Regions from separate parts of the Streptomyces sp. NPDC004732 genome, predicted to be linked through region 1. Evidence: riboswitches for the same ligand, from Rfam matches in the RefSeq annotation. Region 1 holds a riboswitch; each other region holds the start of a gene.

Region 1 (4,758 bases):
GCCGTGCGCCTGCAGCGTCTTGTAGAGCTGCTGCATGCCGCGCGAGAACTCCGGCGGCTTCACCTCGGTCTTCGTCGGCTTGCCGTCCTCGAAGTACTCGGCGGGGATCGGCTTCTTGTACGCCAGGAGCTCGTCGACGTACCCCTTGAGCTCCTTCAGCGTGAAGCCGGAGAAGATCTGCGCGGCCCAGGGGTAGCAGACCTGGTCGTCCACCTCGCACAGCCGGTTGTAGTAGCTGTAGAGGCTCTCCTTGTGCCCGGCCTTGTCCTTGAAGGGGATGATCTTCAGGGACGGGTCCATGGTCTTGCGGGTGAGGACGCCCTTCATCTCCAGGAAGGGGAGCAGCGACTCCTCGAGGTCGTTGCGGTACGTCGTGTTGTCCGCGTCGAAGACCGCGTACGCACCCTTGTGGTCGTTCTTCGCGATGACCTTGCCCAGCTTCTTGGCGACCGGCTTCGGCCAGTGCGACAGCTCGCGGGCGGTGGCCGCCGAGGTGTCGGCGGCGTTCGCCTCGTCCGTCGGCCACAGGGCGCTGCCCGCGAGAACGGCGGCGGCCAGCGCGCCCGTGGTGCCGATGACGGCCAGCTTGCTCTTTGCCCGTACTGCCATGTCTCTACGTCCCTGCCGTTCCCTGCGAGCGATGTGCGGCCCCGACCGGAGCGGCGCGCAATGCTATGGGGCGGCAGGGACATTTCCCATGATCGACGTCACCGTGGCGCGGTGGCATGGGGCGGGTGAACAGGGGTAGCAGAAGGGTTCCGCGCATACTGGGCCCATGGACTCCCGTGAGTTCGTCCGCGCCGCTCCACGGCTCGACGGCATGGTCGTCTCCGCGGTCGGCTACCGCACCGCGGGGCAGCGGCCGGGGCTGCACCGGGGGCTCCCTTCGCCGTATCTGACGGTGATCTTCTCCCTGGACGGGACCATCGCCACCGGCAGCACCCCGGACCGGGCGACGGGACCGGACGCGACGCGCACCGACATCATCGTGGGCGGCCTGCACCAGAGCCCCGCGTACGTCGTCCAGCCCGAGCACGAGGCGGGCATCCAGCTCGCCGTGCATCCCCTCGCGGCCCGCGCCCTCCTCGGCCTGCCCGCCGCCGGGCTCACCGGGCAGCTCGTCGTCGGCGGCACGGACGTCCTCGGCGACCCGGCCGCCGAGATCCGCGAGCGGCTGTGCGAGCTGGACCGCTGGGAGGAGCGCTTCGCCCTCCTGTCGGCCTACCTGAGGCGGCGCGCGGCCACGGACCGCGCCGCCGGATCCGTCCGCCCCGAGGTCGCGGAGGCCTGGGCGTGGCTGGCCAGGCACCGGGGCGCGGGCACCCTCGGCGGCCTCTCCCGGCACGTCGCGCTCAGCGAGCGCAGGCTGACCGCGCTGTTCCGCGCCGAGACGGGACTCACCCCCAAGCAGGCCGCCCGCCTGATGCGCTTCCAGCACGCCAAGGCCACCGTGACCCGCGCCGTCGCGGCGGGCGCCCCGCCGGACCTGGCCGGGGTCGCGGCCGACACCGGGTACTACGACCACTCCCACCTCGTACGCGACTTCCGGCAGTACACCGGCGAGACCCCCACCCGCTGGCTGGCCGAAGAGTGCCGGAATATCCAAGCCGGGGCGCACGGCCGGGGCGAAGAGTAGAGCCATGGAAACCAACCGGAACACCACGCAAGAACAGCAGCTCAGCACGCCCGCCCCGGCGATCTGGCCGGGCCTCCAGGCCCAGGACGCCCCCGCCCTGATCGACTTCCTCGTCGGCACCGTCGGCTTCCTGCGCACCGCCGTCTACGAGGACGAGGGCCGGGTCGCCCACGCCCAGCTCGACTGGCCCGAGGGCGGTGGGGTCATGCTCGGCTCGTACGACCCGGCCGACGAGGCGACCTGCGGCAGGCCCGGCACCGCGGGCGCCTACGTCGTCACCGACCACGTGGACGACCTCTACCGCAGGCTCGCCGAGGCCGGTGTGAAGGTGATCAGCGAGATCGAGGACAAGCCCTACGGAAGCCGTGAATTCGGCATCGAGGATCCGGAGGGCAACCGCTGGTCCTTCGGGACGTACCGCGGCGAGCCCAGGCCCGCGCCGACCACCGCGACGACGCCCGGGCCGACCGCGTGAACTCGCGTGATAACTTGCGCAAGCCAGTCAAACCCACACCTGGGCCAGGGAATCCGGTGCGAATCCGGAGCTGACGCGCAGCGGTGAGGGGGACGGGCGGGGCCACGGCCACTGGGCGTCACAGGACGCCCGGGAAGGCGCCCCGCCCGGCCGATCCCCGAGTCCGAAGACCTGCTGGCGCCCTCCCCGCTCACCCTGCGGCGGAGGTCACGACGCAGGCCAGGCTCCGCGTATGAGCCGTGACACCCAAGGGATCACGTGTCCTCGACAGCCCGTATATCCGCCCTCCTCTGTGCCTGCCTGTTCGCGCTCACCGCGTGCGGCGGCTCCGCGCAGAAGACATCGCAGTCCGGGCAGCAGAGCACCGAGGGCTACCCGGTCACGGTCACCTCCTGCGGCAAGGACGCGAAGGTCGGGGCACCCCCGCAGCGGGCCGTCTCCCTCGACCAGGGCTCCACGGAGATCCTGCTCTCCCTCGGCCTCGCCGACCGCATGGTGGGCACCGGCACCTGGACCGACCCGGTCCTGGAGAACCTGGCGAAGGACAACGCGAAGGTGGAGCGGCTCGCCGACCGCTACCCGTCCCTGGAGAAGGTCCTGTCCAAGGAGCCGGACTTCGTCAGCGCCTCCTTCCTCTACACGGTCGGCAAGGGCGGCGTCGCCGACCGCGCGAAGTTCGACGAGCTCGGCGTGCCCGTCTACGTCTCGCCCACCGACTGCGCGGGCAAGGACAACGACGGCGGCGGCGACGGCAAGCGCGTCAAGACCCTCACCATGGACACCGTCTACGGCGAGGTGCGCGACCTGGCGAAGGTCTTCCACGTCGAGAAGCGCGGCGAGCAGCTGATCGCCGACATGAAGCGCCGGGTCGGCAGGGCCACCAAGGACATCAACACCGCCGACGCCTCCGGCACCAAGCTCATGTACTGGTTCGCCAACTCCGACGCCCCGTACCTGGCGGGCTGCTGCGGCGCCCCCGGCATCATCACCCGCGAACTCGGCGCGAAGAACGTCTTCGACGACACCCACGAGGAATGGCCCCAGATCAACTGGGAGACCGTCGCCGACCGCGACCCCGACGTCCTCGTCATCGGCGACCTCACCCGCAAGTCGCAGTCCGCGGAGAGCGCCGCGGCGAAGATCAAGTTCCTGGAGTCCAACCCGGCGACCAAGAACCTGACGGCCGTGAAGAAGAAGCGGTACGTCCTGCTCAGCGGCCAGGCCATGAACCCCACGATCCGCACGGTCGACGGCATCGAGCAAGTGGCCGCCGGGCTGCGGAAGTTCGGACTCGTCAAGTGACGGAGGCCGCGCCGGACACGGGCAGTGTCACCGGCGCCGCCCCCGCCCGCGTGCGGCAGGGGCTGCTGTGGCTCGCCGGGGCCGCCGCGCTCCTCCTCTCCGTCTCCGTGGCCGTCACCATCGGCCCCGCGGAGATCTCCGTGTCCGACGTGTGGTCGACCGTCGCCGCCCACCTCGGCTGGGGCGAGAGCCCGCTCACCCCGATCAGGGACGGCATCGTCTGGAACCTGCGGATGCCGCGCACCGTGCTCGCCGCCGTCTGCGGCGCGGGCCTCGCGGTCTGCGGTGCGGTCATGCAGTCCCTGCTCCGCAACCCCCTCGCCGACCCCTTCGTGCTCGGGGTGTCGTCCGGGGCGTCCACGGGAGCGGTCGCGGTCGTCGTCCTCGGGGTCGGCGGGGGAGTGGTGTCGGTCTCCGCGGGCGCCTTCGCGGGCGCGCTCTGCTCCTTCGCGCTCGTGCTGCTCCTGAGCCACACCCTCGGCGACACCACGGACCGGGTCGTGCTGTCCGGCGTCGCGGCCATGCAGCTCTTCTCCGCGCTGACGTCGTTCGTCGTCCTCACGGCGGGCGACGCGGAGACGACGCGCGGCGTGCTGTTCTGGCTCCTGGGCTCGCTCAGCGGGGTCGGCTGGACGGACGTGTGGCTGTGCGGCGCGGTGCTCGTGGCGGCGCTGGTCGTCTGCCTCGGCCACGCCCGCACGCTGGACGCCTTCGCGTTCGGCCCGGAGGCCGCGGCGGCGCTGGGCGTCCGGGTGGCCCGCACCCGCCTCGTCCTGCTCTGCACGACGGCGCTGCTCACGGCGGCCCTGGTCAGCTCGGCGGGCGCCATCGGCTTCGTCGGCCTGGTCCTGCCGCACGCGGCCCGCGCGGTCGTCGGCTCCGGACACGCCAGACTGCTCCCGGTCACGGCGCTCGCCGGGGCGGTCTTCCTGGTCTGGGTGGACACGCTGGCCCGCACGGCGCTTGACCCGCAGGAGGTCCCGGTCGGCGTGGTGACCTCACTCATCGGCGTACCCGCGTTCGTGGCGGTGCTGTACCGGACGCGGAGGACGACGTGACGCACGACATCAGGGACGGCGCGACCGTCCTGAGCGACGCCGCGGGCCTGCGCGCCGACCGCGTCAGCAGGGAGGCGGGCGGTCGGCTCGTCGTCGACGGCGTCAGCCTCGCCCCGCCCGGCGGCGCCACCGTGGGGCTCCTCGGCCCCAACGGATCCGGCAAGTCCACGCTCCTGCGCATCCTCGCGGGCGTCCTCGCCCCGGCCTCCGGCGTGGTCACCCTGGACGGCCGCACCCTCCCCGACACGGGCCGCCGCGCGGTGGCCCGCCGGATCGCCGTGGTCGAG
Region 2 (4,758 bases), on a different contig from region 1:
GCGTTCGCGCATGTTCGAGAGCACAGAATATCCACGGACGGTACAAAGGGCGACGCCCGCGCCGTCATCGGGGCAAACGGGGCGCGGGCGCGGTCCTGCCGGGCTTGGGGACGCTGTTCCTGGGGCTAGTCCTCCGGCGGAAACACGACCTCACCGCCGCCCGCCAGCGTGATCGTGATCGCCTCGACCGGGCAGCCCTCCGCCGCCTCCAGGACCTTTTCGTTGGCGTCGGTCTCGGGCTCGGTGGGGTGCGACTGACGGGCGGTGTCCAGCTCGAACCCGCCGGGCGCGGTGAGCACGCACATCCCGGAGCCGATGCAGACCGACCGGTCGACCTCGACGTGCCAGCGGTCACCCATCAGGCACCGCTCCCCTGGTAACCGTTGGGGAGATGGATCATCTTGTGCTCGAAGTACTCGCCGTATCCCTCGGGGCCGAACTCGCGCCCGAGGCCGGAGTTCTTGTAGCCGCCGAAGGGGCCGAGCATGTCGAGGCTGAAGGTGTTCACGGAGTACGTGCCCGTGCGCACCCGGCGCGCGATGTCGATGCCGCGCTCGTTGTCGGCCGTCCAGACACTGCCGCTGAGGCCGTAGTCGGAGTCGTTGGCGATCCGTACCGCCTCGTCCTCGTCGCCGTAGGGCAGCAGGCAGATGACGGGGCCGAAGATCTCCTCGCGGGCGATGCGCATCGAGTTGTCGACGCCGCCGAACAGCGTCGGCTCCACGTACCAGCCCTGGTCGAGGCCTGCCGGACGGCCGCCGCCCGCAAGGATCTTGGCGCCCTCCTCCTGGCCGATGCGGATGTAGTCGAGGGACCGCTGCTGCTGCCGCTGGGCGACGAGCGGGCCGAGTTCGGTGGCGGGGTCGAGGGGGTCGCCGACCTTGAGGGCGCTGGCCGCGGCGGAGAACGCCTCGGCGAACTCGTCGTAGCGGGTGCGCGGCACGAGGATGCGGGTCTGGGCCACGCACGCCTGGCCGTTGATCATCCAGGCGAACGGGGTGATGCCCGCGACGGCGGTCGCCGCGTCGGCGTCCGGCAGGATGACGGCGGCCGACTTGCCGCCCAGCTCCAGCGTCACGCGGGTGAGGTTGCGGGCGGCGACCTCCATGACGCGCTTGCCCGCGGCGACGGACCCGGTGAAGGACACCTTGTCGACGTCGGGGTGCCCGACGAGGTACTCGCTCACCTCGCGGTCCGCGCAGACGATGGAGAGCACCCCTTCGGGCAGGCCCGCCTCGGCCGCGAGCTCGGCGAGTATGTACGCGTCGAGCGGGGCCTCCGGGGAGGTCTTGAGGATCACGGGGCAGCCGGCGAGCAGCGCGGGCGCCAGCTTGGCGGCGGCGGTGAACTGCGGGACGTTCCAGGGCACGACGGCCGCGACGACGCCCACCGGTTCGCGCCGGACGAGCAGCTTGCCGAGGACGCCGTCGCGCTGCTCCTCGTACCGGAAGTCACGGGCCACGGTGATCGCCGCGTCCCACACCATCATCGCGGCGAGGGCCTGCACCATCACGCTGGACGTGTAGGGGGTGCCGTTCTCGGAGCTGATGACGCGGGCGATCTCCTCGTGGCGCACCGCGAATCCGTCCTTGATCTTCGCGATGATCTCGATGCGTTCGTCCAGGGTCATCCGCGGCCAGGGACCGTGCTCGAAGGCCTTGCGGGCGGCGGCGACGGCGCGGTCCACGTCGGCGGGCGCCGCGTGCGGCACCCGGGCGAAGACCTCTCCGGTGTGCGGAGAGACGACGTCGATGACGTCCTTTCCGAGCGGGTCGACCAACTCCCCGCCGATGAACAGCTGTCCGTGTTCCACGAGCTCGGTCATGGCTGACTGCCTCCTGCGGAGCGCTTCCCGACGCGGTTTCCCGACCCGGTTTCCTGACACGGTTTCAGAACTGATACCAGTTCTAGTTCGTGGAGTCCACGGACGGAAGGGGTAACACAGCCTCCAGACAGTCGACTTGGGCGACTATTGGAACTAGTTCTAGTTATAGTGGTGGCACCCGGCGAACAGAGACGAGGCCCTCATGACCCCGCAGGTGACGGACCCGCCGGTGATCGAGCACGGCGGCGGCGTCTGGAGCATCAAGGTCCCGATCCCCGACAACCCCCTCGGCTTCACCCTCGTCCACCTCCTGGACACCGACGCGGGACCGGTCCTCGTCGACACCGGCTGGGACGACCCGACGTCCTGGGACACCCTCACCGCCGGGCTCGCCACCTGCGGCGTCGCGGTCGCCGACGTGCACGGCGTCGTCATCACGCACCACCACCCCGACCACCACGGCCTCTCCGGCAAGGTCCGGGACGCCTCGGGGGCGTGGCTCGCCATGCACGACGCGGACGCGTCCGTGGTCCGCCGCACCCGCTCGAACCCGCCGGACCGCTGGTACGCGTACCTGGTGGACAAGCTCACCGCCGCAGGCGCGCCCGCCGACCACCTCGCCCCGCTGGTCCTGGCCCGCGACGAGGGCCGTCCCCGCAAGCTCCCCGGCCTCGCCCCCGCCCTCCCCGACCGCTCCATCACCCCCGGCGAGCTCCTCGCCCTGCCCGGCCGCCGCCTGCGCGCGATCTGGACCCCCGGCCACACGCCGGGCCACGTCTGCCTCCATCTGGAGGAGGACCACCCGGCGGGCCTGCGCGGCAACGGCCGCCTCTTCTCCGGCGACCACCTGCTGCCCGGCATCACCCCGCACATCGGCCTGTACGAGGACCCCGATTCGGAGACCGTCACCGATCCCCTCGGCGACTACCTGGACTCCCTGGAACGCGTCGGCCGCCTCGGCCCCGCGGAGGTCCTGCCCGCCCACCAGCGCACGTTCACCGACGCGCCCGCCCGCGTCCACGAGCTCCTGACCCACCACGAGGAGCGCCTGACCGGACTCCGCACCCTGCTCGCCGAGCCCCTCACCCCCTGGCAGATCGCCGAGCGCATGGAGTGGAACCGCCCCTGGGCCGAGATCCCCTACGGCTCGCGCACCATCGCCGTCTCGGAGGCCGAGGCCCATGTGCGGCGCCTGGTCAAGCTGGGGCGCGCGGAGGCCGTGCCGGGCAGCGACCCGGTCACGTTCGTGGCGGTGTGACCCGGGAGGTGCGCGGACCGGCCGGTAGAGTGAGCGCGTCGTCCTCACGTCCGCCAAGGGGGAAGCCGGTGCGAATCCGGCGCTGACCCGCAGCCGTGTACGGGCCCCGACCTTCGGGACCCGTGAGCCGGAATGCCCGGCGCGGAACGTGACCGGCTCGCTTCATCGGGGCCCCCGATGAGCGGCACCGTCGAGGTATACGGAGCCGGAGCCGCCCGGTAGCCGTGCTCGCATGGTCCGTGCCGCCCCGCTCCCCGCAGGGAGAGGCAACCCGCCGCATCATGAACGTTCGTCGCAGCGCAGCGGTTCTGGCCGCCGTCGCCGTGTTCGGCCCGGCCGCAGCACCGGTCGCCTTCGCGGACGACACGCCGTCGCCCTCGGCCGCGCTCCCCTCGGGCCTCTACGGCAAGACCGACCCCAAGTTCGACGGTGTCTTCCGCCAGTCGTACGCCCTGCTCGCCCAGGACACCGAGGGCGTCAAGCCCGCCGCGAAGGCGGTGGACTGGCTCACCGGCCAGCAGTGCGCGAGCGGCGGCTTCGCGGCGTACCGCGCGGACGCCACCGAGCCCTGCAACTCCAAGACGGCGGTCGACAGCAACTCCACCGCCGCCGCCGTGCAGGCCCTCGCCGCGCTCGGCAAGCAGGACAAGACGGTCAAGAAGAGCGTCGACTGGCTGAAGTCCGTACAGAACAAGGACGGCGGCTGGGGCTACAACCCGGGGCTGCCCAGCGACGCGAACTCCACCGGCATCGTGGTCGGCGCGCTCGTCGCGGCGGGCCAGAACCCGGCGGCGATGAAGTCCCAGGACGGCAAGTCCGCCTACGACGCGCTGCCGAAGCTCGCCATGGACTGCGACAAGGACGGCGGCGCGTTCGGCCTCGCCGACGCCAAGTCCGGCAAGCTCTCGCCGAACGCCGACGCCACCGCCGCCGGTGTGCTCGGCAGCCTCGGCAAGGGCCTCGTCGTCTCCGCCCCCAAGAAGTCCGAGACCGCCGCGCCCAAGTGCGCGAAGCCGGACACCGCCGCGCAGGCCGCGGGCAACGGCGTGGGCTATCTGCTCGACACCCTCGGCAAGACCGACGACCACCTGATGTCGTCGATGCCGGGCTCCACGGACCAGCCGGACTTCGGCAACACCGCCGACTCCGTGCTCGCCCTCGCCGCCGCCGGGCAGAGCGAGCGGGCCGAGGCGTCCGCCGACTGGCTCGCGAAGAACTCCGCGGACTGGGCGAAGCAGTCGGGCCCCGCCGCCTACTCCCAGCTGATCTTCGCCGCGCACGCGGCAGGCATGGACCCGCGCGACTTCGGCGGCGCCGACCTCGTCAAGCAGCTGAACGCCACGGGCCCGGCCCCGGAGACCGCGTCGAAGTCCCCGTCCGCGTCGGACGCGGACGAGAAGGACGACGACGGCGGCGTCAGCGTCTGGTGGATCATCGGCGTCGGCATGGTCGCGGGCATCGGCATCGGCTTCCTGTACAGCGGCAACCGCAAGAAGAAGCAGTGACACGGGGCCGTGTGCGGCGCGGGCGCCCGGTGGTCGTGGCGTTCCTCGCCGCGCTGCTGTGCGCCCTCGCCGCCGCGCCCGCCCAGGCCGCCGGTTACCGCTACTGGTCGTTCTGGGAGCGGGACGGCGAGCAGTGGACGTACGCCACCCAGGGGCCCGGCACCGCGACC
Region 3 (4,758 bases), on a different contig from region 1:
TCTCGTCAACGAGATCCTCAGCCAACCCGCCTACCTCATCGGCCTCATCACGGCCGCGGGCCTGATCGCGCTGAAGAAGTCCGCCGGGCAGATCGTCGGCGGAGCCATCAAGGCGACGCTCGGCTTCCTGCTGATCGGGGCGGGCGCCACCCTCGTCGTCGGCGCGCTCGCCCCGCTCGGCGAGATGATCCAGGGCTCCACCGGGGCACACGGCGTGATCCCCACCAACGAGGCGATCGTCGGCATCGCCCAGGAGCAGTACGGCGCCCGCGTCGCCTGGCTGATGATCCTCGGCTTCGCCATCAGCCTGCTGCTCGCCCGCTTCACCCCACTGCGCTATGTCTTCCTGACGGGCCACCACATGCTGTTCATGGCGACCCTGCTGACGATGGTCCTGGCCATCGCGGGCCAGTCGTCATGGGTCGTGGTCGTCGTCGGCGGTGTCCTGCTCGGCATCCTGCTGGTCGCCATGCCCGCCTTCGCGCACCCCTGGACCAAGCGCGTCACCGGCAACGACAGCGTCGCCATCGGCCACTTCGGCACGGCCGGGTACATCGCGGCGGGCGCCACGGGGCAGCTGGTCGGCCGTCGCAGCCGCAGCACCGAGGAGATGGACCTCCCCGAAGGGCTGCGCTTCCTGCGTGACTCCATGGTCGCGACCGCGCTGTCCATGGTGCTGATCTACCTGATCATGTCGCTGGTCTTCCTCGGGAAGGTGGGCAAGGAAGAGGCGTTCAAGGCCTTCGGCGAGAACGGCGCGGCGGGCGCGGGCGGCGTCGGCGACTACGTCATGCAGTCCGTCATGCAGGGCCTCCAGTTCGGCATCGCCGTCGCCGTGATCCTCTTCGGCGTCCGCACGATCCTCGGCGAACTCGTCCCGGCCTTCCAGGGCATCGCCAGGAAACTGGTGCCCGGCGCGGTGCCCTCCCTCGACGCGCCCATCGTCTTCCCCTACGCACAGAACGCCGTCCTCATCGGCTTCATCTCCAGCTTCGTCGGCGGCCTCGTCAGCCTCGGCCTGCTCGCCTGGATCTTCCACCCGGCCTTCGGACTCGCCCTCGTCCTGCCAGGACTGGTCCCGCACTTCTTCACCGGCGGCGCGGCCGGGGTCTACGGCAACGCGACCGGCGGCCGCCGCGGCGCGGCGCTCGGCGCCTTCGTCAACGGCGTCATCATCACCTTCCTGCCCGCGCTGCTCCTGAAGGTCCTGGGCGCCTTCGGGGAGGAGAACACCACCTTCGGGGACGCCGACTTCGGCTGGTTCGGCACACTCGTCGGCTATGCGGCCAAGACGGGGGAGACCGGCGGGGTCGTCCTGATGCTGCTGATCGGCGTGGCCGTCCTCCTCGGCGCGATCGTCGTACAGAAGCGCGTCGTGGAGACCGGCTGGGACCCCGGCGCCCGCCGTGACGCACTGCTGCCGCCGGACCCGGACCGCGCCGCGGAGAAGGTTCCGGCCGCCGCCGGATCCCCCGTCGCGTATGCGAAGATCGCACCCCCGCGCGGAGCGCCGAAGCCGCCCCCGCCGCCGGACGCCCGGACCTGACGGCTCCAGACCCGCTTCTGCGCCCCCTGTGCGCCCCCCTTCCGCGTCCGCTCCCCACCGCCTGCCACTTCCGCACACAGCCTCTGAACAGGGGCGCACGCGGTGGTATGCGCGCTCGCGCGTGCCACCGGCGCAACGAGCCCGCAAGTTGTCAGCACGTCCGTTGCGCACTAATGTCGCCACGCCTTGGTGAACGGGAAATCCGGTGTGATGCCGGTGCGGCCCTCGCCACTGTGATCGGGAAGTCCGGCTCCAGCCCTCGCGGCAGCCACTGGGTACTCACGTGCCCGGGAAGGCGGAGTCCGGTCGGTACGACCCGTCAGCCAGGAGACCGGCCAAGGCGCGTTGTCCATCCACGAGGTGCTGGAGAGGGTCTGCCGAGCCATGCACATAGCCGAGGGTTTCCTCCCACCGGCGCACGCGATCGCCTGGGGCGTAGCGTCCGCGCCGTTCGTCGTACACGGAGTCCGCTCCCTGACCCGTGAAGTCAAGGAACACCCGGAGAGCACCCTGCTCCTCGGCGCCTCCGGAGCCTTCACGTTCGTCCTTTCCGCCCTGAAGATCCCTTCCGTGACGGGCAGTTGCTCGCACCCGACGGGAACCGGACTCGGGGCGATCCTGTTCCGACCACCGATCATGACGGTGCTCGGCACCATCACCCTGCTCTTCCAGGCGCTGCTGCTCGCCCACGGCGGGCTCACCACCCTGGGCGCCAACGTGTTCTCCATGGCGATCGTCGGGCCCTGGGCGGGATACGCGGTCTACCGGCTCCTCAAGCGGTACGACGTGCCGCTCATGGTCGCCGTGTTCTTCGGCGCGTTCGTCGCCGACCTGTCCACGTACTGCGTCACCAGCGTCCAGCTGGCCCTGGCGTTCCCCGACCCCAGCAGCGGCTTCCTCGGCGCCCTGGGCAAGTTCGGCGGCATCTTCGCCGTCACGCAGATTCCGCTTGCGGTCAGCGAAGGACTGCTCACCGTCCTGGTGATGCGGCTCCTCGTGCAGTCGAGCAAGGGCGAACTCACGCGCCTCGGCGTGCTGCTGCAGCGCAAGCAGACGGACGTGACGACCAAGTCGACCGAGCCGACCAAGCCGACCGAGCCGACCGAGACACAGACGGGGGCCAGTGCCTGATGAGCCGCAACGCGAAGATCAACACCCTGCTGCTCCTCATCGTGGCCGCGCTCGCCGTGCTGCCGATCGCGCTGGGACTCGGCGACGACGAGGAGGAGCCGTTCGCCGGGGCCGACGCCCAGGCCGAGACGGCGATCACCGAGATCAAGCCGGACTACGAGCCGTGGTTCTCGCCGCTGTACGAACCCCCGTCCGGGGAGGTCGAGTCGGCGCTCTTCGCCCTGCAGGCCGCCCTCGGCGCGGGCGTCCTCGCCTACTACTTCGGGCTGCGCAAGGGCCGCAAGCAGGGCGCGGAACAGGCGCGTGCGGAGCGGGCGGCCGAGCCGGTCGACGCGGACGGTGCCCGGGCCGAGACCGAGCAGGTCTGACCCGGCGTGCTGCCCATCGACGCGGCGGCGCACAGCAGTCGCTGGCGCCGCCGGCACCCCGTGGACAAGGCCGTGCTCGGGCTCGGCCTCACGATCCTCGCCATCTCGCTGCCGCCCTGGCCGGGCGCCGTCCTGGTCCTGGCCGCCGCAGTCGTCCTGCTGCTCGGTCCCGCCGGTGTGCCGCCCCGCAAGCTGTGGCGCGCCTACCGGGTGCCGCTCGGCTTCTGTGTCACCGGCGCACTCACCCTGCTCGTCCAAGTCGGCGGCCCCGACGGGTTCGTGACCTTCGCGGAGGGCGGCCCGGCGCGGGCGGGCGGGCTGCTCCTGCGGACCTCCGCCGCCTCGCTGGGCGTGCTGCTGTTCGCCTTCACCACACCGATGTCGGACCTGCTGCCCCGCCTGGTGAAAGCGGGCGTGCCCGCACCGGTCGTGGACGTGGCACTCGTCACCTACCGGATGAGTTTCCTGCTCCTGGACTCCATGAGCCGCATCCGGCAGGCGCAGGCCGCCCGGCTCGGGCACACCACCCGCGCCGCCACCTGGCGCTCCCTCGCCGGTCTCGGCGCCACCGCGTTCGTGCGCGCCTTCGACCGGGCGAGCCGTCTGCAGGCCGGGCTCGCGGGCCGCGGCTACGACGGCACCCTGCGCGTCCTCGTGCCCGAGGCCCGCATCTCGCGCCCCTTCATCACGGCAGGCGCGGCACTTCTCGTGGGCCTGGTGGCCCTCACCCTCGTACTGGAAAGGTTCCTGCCATGAGTGAGCCGAGGGCTCTTCGCGAGCCGGACGCTCCCAGCGGACCGCGCGGGTCCGTGGTCGCCCTGCAAGCGGCGGCGTACGCGTACGAGGACGGGCCCACCGTGCTCAGCGGTCTGGACTTCGACGTCGTCGAGGGGCGCGCGCTCGCGCTCCTCGGGCGCAACGGCAGCGGCAAGACGACCCTGATGCGCCTGCTCAGCGGCGGTCTGCGCCCGGACCGCGGGAACTTGACCCTGGAGGGCACCCCCGTCACGTACGACCGCAAGGGCCTGACCCGGCTGCGGACCACCGTCCAGCTGGTCGTCCAGGACCCCGACGACCAGCTGTTCGCCGCCTCGGTCGAGCAGGACGTGTCCTTCGGCCCGCTCAACCTCGGCCTGCCCGACCCCGAGGTCCGCGCCCGGGTCGCCGAGGCGCTCGCCGCCCTCGACATCGTCGCGCTCGCCGACCGGCCCACCCACCTGCTCTCCTACGGCCAGCGGAAGCGGACGGCCATCGCCGGTGCCGTCGCGATGCGCCCCCGCGTCCTCATCCTCGACGAGCCGACCGCCGGGCTCGACCCCGACGGCCAGGAGCGCCTGCTCGCCACCCTGCAAGGGCTGCGGGACGCGGGCACGACCGTGGTGATGGCGACCCACGACGTGGACCTGGCCCTGCGCTGGGCCGACGACGCGGCGCTGCTCACCCCCTCCGGCGTACGGACCGGCCCGGTGACCGGGATGCTGGGGCAACGGGACCTCCTGGCGCAGGCGGGCCTGCACCTGCCGTGGGGGATCGCCGTCGGTGAGCTGCTCCGCGCGCACGGCCTGCCGACCGGAGCAGGTGAAGGGCCGCGCACGGCGGAGGAGTTGGCCGAGCTGGTGGCTGGGCCGAAGCCCGCGGGCTGACCGCCTGCGGGCGGGGCTCAGTTCTTGCCGAGGGTGCGGTCGAGCAGCGGGAGCAGCCGCTCCCAGTGGC
Region 4 (4,758 bases), on a different contig from region 1:
CGTGCCCCACAGGGACAGACCCACGGAGGTGGGGTACTCGCCGTTGTCCTGCTGGTAGCGCTCGACGAGGGAGTCGGCCAGGGCCTGGCCCGTCTCCCACGCGAGGCGGGAGGGGACGGCCTTCGGGTCGACCGAGTAGAAGTTCCGGCCGGTCGGCAGGACGTTGACCAGGCCGCGCAGCGGGGAGCCCGACGGGCCCGCCGGGACGAAGCCGCCGTTCAGGGCGTGCACGGAGTGGTCGAGCTCGGCGGTGGTGGCCGCCAGGCGCGGGACGACCTCGCGGGCCGCGAACTCCAGGATGGCGGCGACCTGGTCGCCGTGGTCCGCGGCCACGGAGGCCACGGCCGCCGGGTCCCAGTCCGCGTCGTCCATCGCCTGGACCAGGGCGCGGGCCTTGTCCTCGGCCTCGTCGGCGGTGACGCGCGTCGCCGCCGACTCGTCGAGGCCGAGCGCCTCGCGCAGGCCCGGCAGCGCGGTCGTGCCGCCCCAGATCTGGCGGGCGCGCAACACGGCGAGCACGAGGTTCACGCGGTCGGCGCCCGCGGGCGGGTTGCCCAGGACGTGCAGACCGTCGCGGATCTGCATGTCCTTGATCTCGCAGAGCCAGCCGTCGACGTGCAGCAGGAAGTCGTCGAAGCCGTCGTCGTCCGGGCGGTGCTCGAGACCCAGGTCGTGGTCGAGCTTGGCGGCCTGGATGAGCGTCCAGATCTGCGCGCGGATCGCCGGGAGCTTCGCCGGGTCCATGGAGCTGATCTGGGCGTACTCGTCGAGGAGCTGCTCCAGGCGCGCGATGTCGCCGTAGGAGTCGGCGCGCGCCATCGGCGGCACCAGGTGGTCGATGAGCGTGGCGTGCACACGGCGCTTGGCCTGCGTGCCCTCGCCCGGGTCGTTGACCAGGAAGGGGTAGATCAGGGGCAGGTCGCCGAGCGCGGCGTCGGGGCCGCACGCCGCGGAGAGGCCCGCGTTCTTGCCGGGCAGCCACTCCAGGTTGCCGTGCTTGCCGAGGTGGATCATCGCGTCGGCGCCGAAGCCGTTGTCGGACGCGGGCGCCGCGATCCAGCGGTAGGCGGCCAAGTAGTGGTGCGACGGCGGCAGATCGGGGTCGTGGTAGATCGCGATCGGGTTCTCGCCGAAGCCGCGCGGCGGCTGGATCAGGATGAGGAGGTTCTCGCGGCGCAGGGCCGCGAGCACGATGTCGCCCTCCGGGTCGCCGCCCTGGCCGACGCGGGACCGGTCGAGGAACATCTCGCCGGGCGGCGGGCCCCAGTGCTGCTCGACGGAGTCGCGCAGTTCCTCGGGCAGGGTCGCGTACCACCGCTTGTAGTCGGCGGCGGGGATGCGCACCGGGTTGGCGGCGAGCTGCTCCTCGGTGAGCCAGTCCTGGTCGTGGCCGCCTGCGTCGATGAGCGCGCGGATCAGCTCGTCGCCGTCGCCGGAGACCAGGCCGGGGATGTCGGCCTCGGGGCCGAAGTCGTACCCCTCGGCGCGGAGTCGGCGAAGGAGCTCGACGGCGGATGCCGGGGTGTCCAGGCCGACCGCGTTGCCGATGCGGGAGTGCTTCGTCGGGTACGCGGAAAGCACCAGGGCGATGCGCTTGTCGGCGGCCGGGATGTGCTTGAGGCGCGCGTGGCGCACGGCGATACCGGCGACGCGGGCCGCGCGCTCGGCGTCGGCGACGTACGCGGGCAGACCGTCCTCGTCGATCTCCTTGAAGGAGAAGGGGACCGTGATGAGGCGGCCGTCGAACTCCGGCACCGCGATCTGGCTCGCGGCGTCGAGCGGCGAGACGCCCTCGTCGTTCTCCTGCCAGGCCGAACGCGACCCGGTCAGACAGAGCGCCTGGAGGATCGGCACGTCGAGCCCGGTCAGCGCACCCGCGTCCCACGACTCGTCGTCGCCGCCCGCGGAGGCCTCGGCGGGCTTGGTGCCACCGGCCGCGAGGACCGTCGTCACGATGGTGTCGGCGGCCCGCAGCGCGTCGATCAGCTCGGGCTCGGGGGCGCGCAGCGAGGCCACGTACAGCGGCAGTGCCCGGGCGCCCGCGTCCTCGATCGCGCCGCACAGCGCGTCCACGAACGCGGTGTTGCCGCTCATGTGGTGGGCGCGGTAGTAGAGCACCGCCACGGTCGGGCTGTCAGTGCCTTCGGCGCCGTCGGCGCGGGCCGTGCGCTCCAGCGGGCCCCACGACGGGGCGGGGGCGGGCGGCTCGAAGCCGTGGCCGGTGAGCAGCACGGTGTCGGAGAGGAAGCGGGCCAGCTGCTCCAGGTTCGCGGGGCCGCCGTGCGCCAGGTAGGCGTGCGCCTCGGCGGCGATGCCGACCGGCACGGTCGAGGAGGCCATGAGCTGGGCGTCGGGTGCCTGTTCACCGGTGAGCACGACCACAGGGAGACCGGTGGCGATGAGCTGGTCCAGGCCGTCCTGCCAGGCACGGACGCCGCCGAGGAGACGGACGACGACGAGGTCGACGCCGTCCAGCAGCGCGGGCAGTCCTTCGAGGTCAAGACGGGAGGGGTTGGCGAACCGGTAGTCGACCGGACCCCCCGCCGCGCGGGCGCTGAGCAGGTCGGTGTCGGAGGTCGACAACAGCAGAAGCATGCGGGCGCAGGCCTTCCTCGGGGTGTCCGCGCCCCGGGTGGTCGTATGGACGGCAGGAGTTCCTGGCTCGCCCCACTCGGGTGGGGCTCACAGTGGCGGGACCGCGCCGGATTCACACCGGGCTTCCTCCTTCGGGTCCTGGTGGACCCACGCCGTCGCTGGCGTCGACGGACTTGGTAGCCCGCCGCCTGCATAGTAAGTCCTGCCCACGGTCGGCGGGGCGGCCACCTGCCAGAACGGTCCGTCTCGGGAGGCGACCCGCCGGATCCGCGTGGGTATGCTCGCCGCCATGCCGCCCACCCGAGCATCATCCACAAAACAGGGCGAACCCCCCATACGCGACAGGGGTGACGCCTGCCCCGGAGCCCTCCGCCTGCACCGCGCCGACGACGGCCACCTCGCCCGACTCCGGCTGCCCGCAGGACTTTTGACGACACGTCAGGCCGAGGCGCTGGTCACCGCGGCGGAGCGTCTGGCGGACGGCTGCCTCAGCATCACCTCGCGCGGCAACATCGAGCTGCGGGGCCTCGGCGAGACCTGCGGCGGCGAACTCTCCGCGCTGCTCTCACAAGCGGGCCTGCTCCCCTCCGAGCGGCACGAGCGCATCCGCAACGTCGTGGCGTCACCGCTCGCGGGCATCGACCGACTCGGCCATGGTGACGTGCAGTTGTGGGCCCGTGAGCTGGACGGACTCCTGTGTTCCGAGGAGTGGACCACGGAGCTCTCGGGCCGCTTCCTGTTCGCCCTGGACGACGGGCGAGGGGACGTCGTCGGACTCGGCGGCGATGTGACCTTGATCGCAGAATCGGGCGGGACGGCGGTCGTCCGCGTCGGCGGCCTGGCGTTCCGGATCGCCGGAGCCGACGCCCCCCGCGCCGCGCTCACCGCCGCGGGGGCCTTCCACGCCGCCGCGACCGCCGCGGGCAACGGCGCCTGGCGGGTGGGGGAGCTGCCCCGCGAGCACCGCGTGGACCTCGCAGGAGCACTGGAGCGCGCGGGCATCGACGCCGTGCGCACCGAGCCCTGGACCGTCTCCCGAAGCGCCCCGCAGGCACCCGGGGCGATCGGCGACGCAGTCGTCGTGAGCGCCCCCCTCGGCCGCGTCACCGCCGCCCAGTGGCGGGCCCTCCTGCCGCTGCCCGCCGACGAACTGCGCGTCACACCCTGGCGCGGCTTCGTCGTGCCCGGCTTCGCCGACGGGGCCGCGGCCCGCGAGCGTCTCGCCGTACTCGCCGACGCCGGGCACATCACCGACGCCGCATCGCCCTGGCTGGGCGTCGGCGCCTGCACCGGACGCCCCGGCTGCGCCAAGTCCCTCTCTGACGTACGCGCCGACGCCGTCCCCGGCCTCGGCGGCCTGCCCGTCCACTGGTCCGGCTGCGAACGCCGCTGCGGGCACCCGTGGGGCGACTGGGTCGACGTCCTCGCCACCGGCGACGGGCAGTACGAGGTGACGGTGCGCGTCCCCGGCGAGGACCGGACGCCTCTGACGGACGGCACTCTGACCGAGCAGGTCACCACGGCACGTACCACCACGAAACCAACGGCCACGAGATGAGCGAGAGCACAGTGTTCGACTACGAGAAGGACGGCGCGGCGATCTACCGCGAGTCCTTTGCCACCATCCGCGCGGAGGCGGACCTCCAAGGCCTGCCCGCCGACGTCAGCCAGGTCGCGGTCCGGATGATCCACGCCTGCGGGATGGTCGACCTCGTGCGCGACCTCTCCTACAGCCCGCGCGTGATCGCCGACGCCCGCAAGGCGCTGCGCGACGGCGCGCCGATCCTCTGCGACGCGAACATGGTCGCGAGCGGCGTCACGCGCAAGCGGCTGCCCGCCGACAACGAAGTGATCTGCACCCTCGCCGACCCGTCCGTGCCCGACCTCGCGGCCCGGCTCGGCACCACCCGCAGCGCCGCCGCCCTCGAACTCTGGCGCGACCGCCTCGAAGGCTCGGTCGTCGCCATCGGCAACGCACCCACCGCGCTCTTCCGCCTCCTGGAGATGATCGAGGAGGGCGCGCCGCGCCCGGCCGCCGTCCTCGGCATCCCGGTCGGCTTCGTCGGCGCCGCCGAGTCCAAGGACGCGCTCGCCGAGCACACCTCCGGTCTGGAGTACCTGGTCGTACGGGGACGTCGCGGCGGCAGTGCGATGGCCGCGGCG

The links. Region 1 has a riboswitch for cobalamin ahead of ABZV77_RS36345 (ABC transporter substrate-binding protein). Riboswitches for the same ligand answer to the same signal wherever they lie in the genome.
Region 2: another riboswitch for cobalamin. It lies ahead of ABZV77_RS26815 (prenyltransferase/squalene oxidase repeat-containing protein); the one in region 1 lies ahead of ABZV77_RS36345 (ABC transporter substrate-binding protein).
Region 3: another riboswitch for cobalamin. It lies ahead of ABZV77_RS39375 (energy-coupling factor ABC transporter permease); the one in region 1 lies ahead of ABZV77_RS36345 (ABC transporter substrate-binding protein).
Region 4: another riboswitch for cobalamin. It lies ahead of cobN (cobaltochelatase subunit CobN); the one in region 1 lies ahead of ABZV77_RS36345 (ABC transporter substrate-binding protein).

What each region holds. Positions count from the first base shown of each region.
Region 1 covers NZ_JBEXJR010000016.1:129,524-134,281, forward strand. Annotated here, with positions in the region: gene ABZV77_RS36330 (HAD family hydrolase) at 1-609, opposite strand, end outside; gene ABZV77_RS36335 (helix-turn-helix domain-containing protein) at 776-1,636, shown strand; gene ABZV77_RS36340 (VOC family protein) at 1,641-2,111, shown strand; cobalamin riboswitch at 2,119-2,305, shown strand; gene ABZV77_RS36345 (ABC transporter substrate-binding protein) at 2,370-3,413, shown strand; gene ABZV77_RS36350 (iron chelate uptake ABC transporter family permease subunit) at 3,464-4,471, shown strand; gene ABZV77_RS36355 (ABC transporter ATP-binding protein) at 4,501-4,758, shown strand, end outside.
Region 2 covers NZ_JBEXJR010000009.1:42,712-47,469, forward strand. Annotated here, with positions in the region: gene ABZV77_RS26800 (ferredoxin) at 126-359, opposite strand; gene ABZV77_RS26805 (aldehyde dehydrogenase) at 359-1,825, opposite strand; gene ABZV77_RS26810 (MBL fold metallo-hydrolase) at 2,028-3,083, shown strand; cobalamin riboswitch at 3,108-3,242, shown strand; gene ABZV77_RS26815 (prenyltransferase/squalene oxidase repeat-containing protein) at 3,365-4,588, shown strand; gene ABZV77_RS26820 (SCO2322 family protein) at 4,585-4,758, shown strand, end outside.
Region 3 covers NZ_JBEXJR010000021.1:18,609-23,366, reverse strand. Annotated here, with positions in the region: gene ABZV77_RS39380 (PTS ascorbate transporter subunit IIC) at 1-1,546, shown strand, start outside; cobalamin riboswitch at 1,717-1,901, shown strand; gene ABZV77_RS39375 (energy-coupling factor ABC transporter permease) at 1,931-2,677, shown strand; gene ABZV77_RS39370 (energy-coupling factor ABC transporter substrate-binding protein) at 2,677-3,045, shown strand; gene cbiQ (cobalt ECF transporter T component CbiQ) at 3,052-3,801, shown strand; gene ABZV77_RS39360 (ATP-binding cassette domain-containing protein) at 3,798-4,688, shown strand; gene ABZV77_RS39355 (dienelactone hydrolase family protein) at 4,706-4,758, opposite strand, start outside.
Region 4 covers NZ_JBEXJR010000001.1:819,691-824,448, reverse strand. Annotated here, with positions in the region: gene cobN (cobaltochelatase subunit CobN) at 1-2,595, opposite strand, end outside; cobalamin riboswitch at 2,629-2,767, opposite strand; gene ABZV77_RS03385 (cobalamin biosynthesis protein CobG) at 2,873-4,153, shown strand; gene ABZV77_RS03380 (precorrin-8X methylmutase) at 4,150-4,758, shown strand, end outside.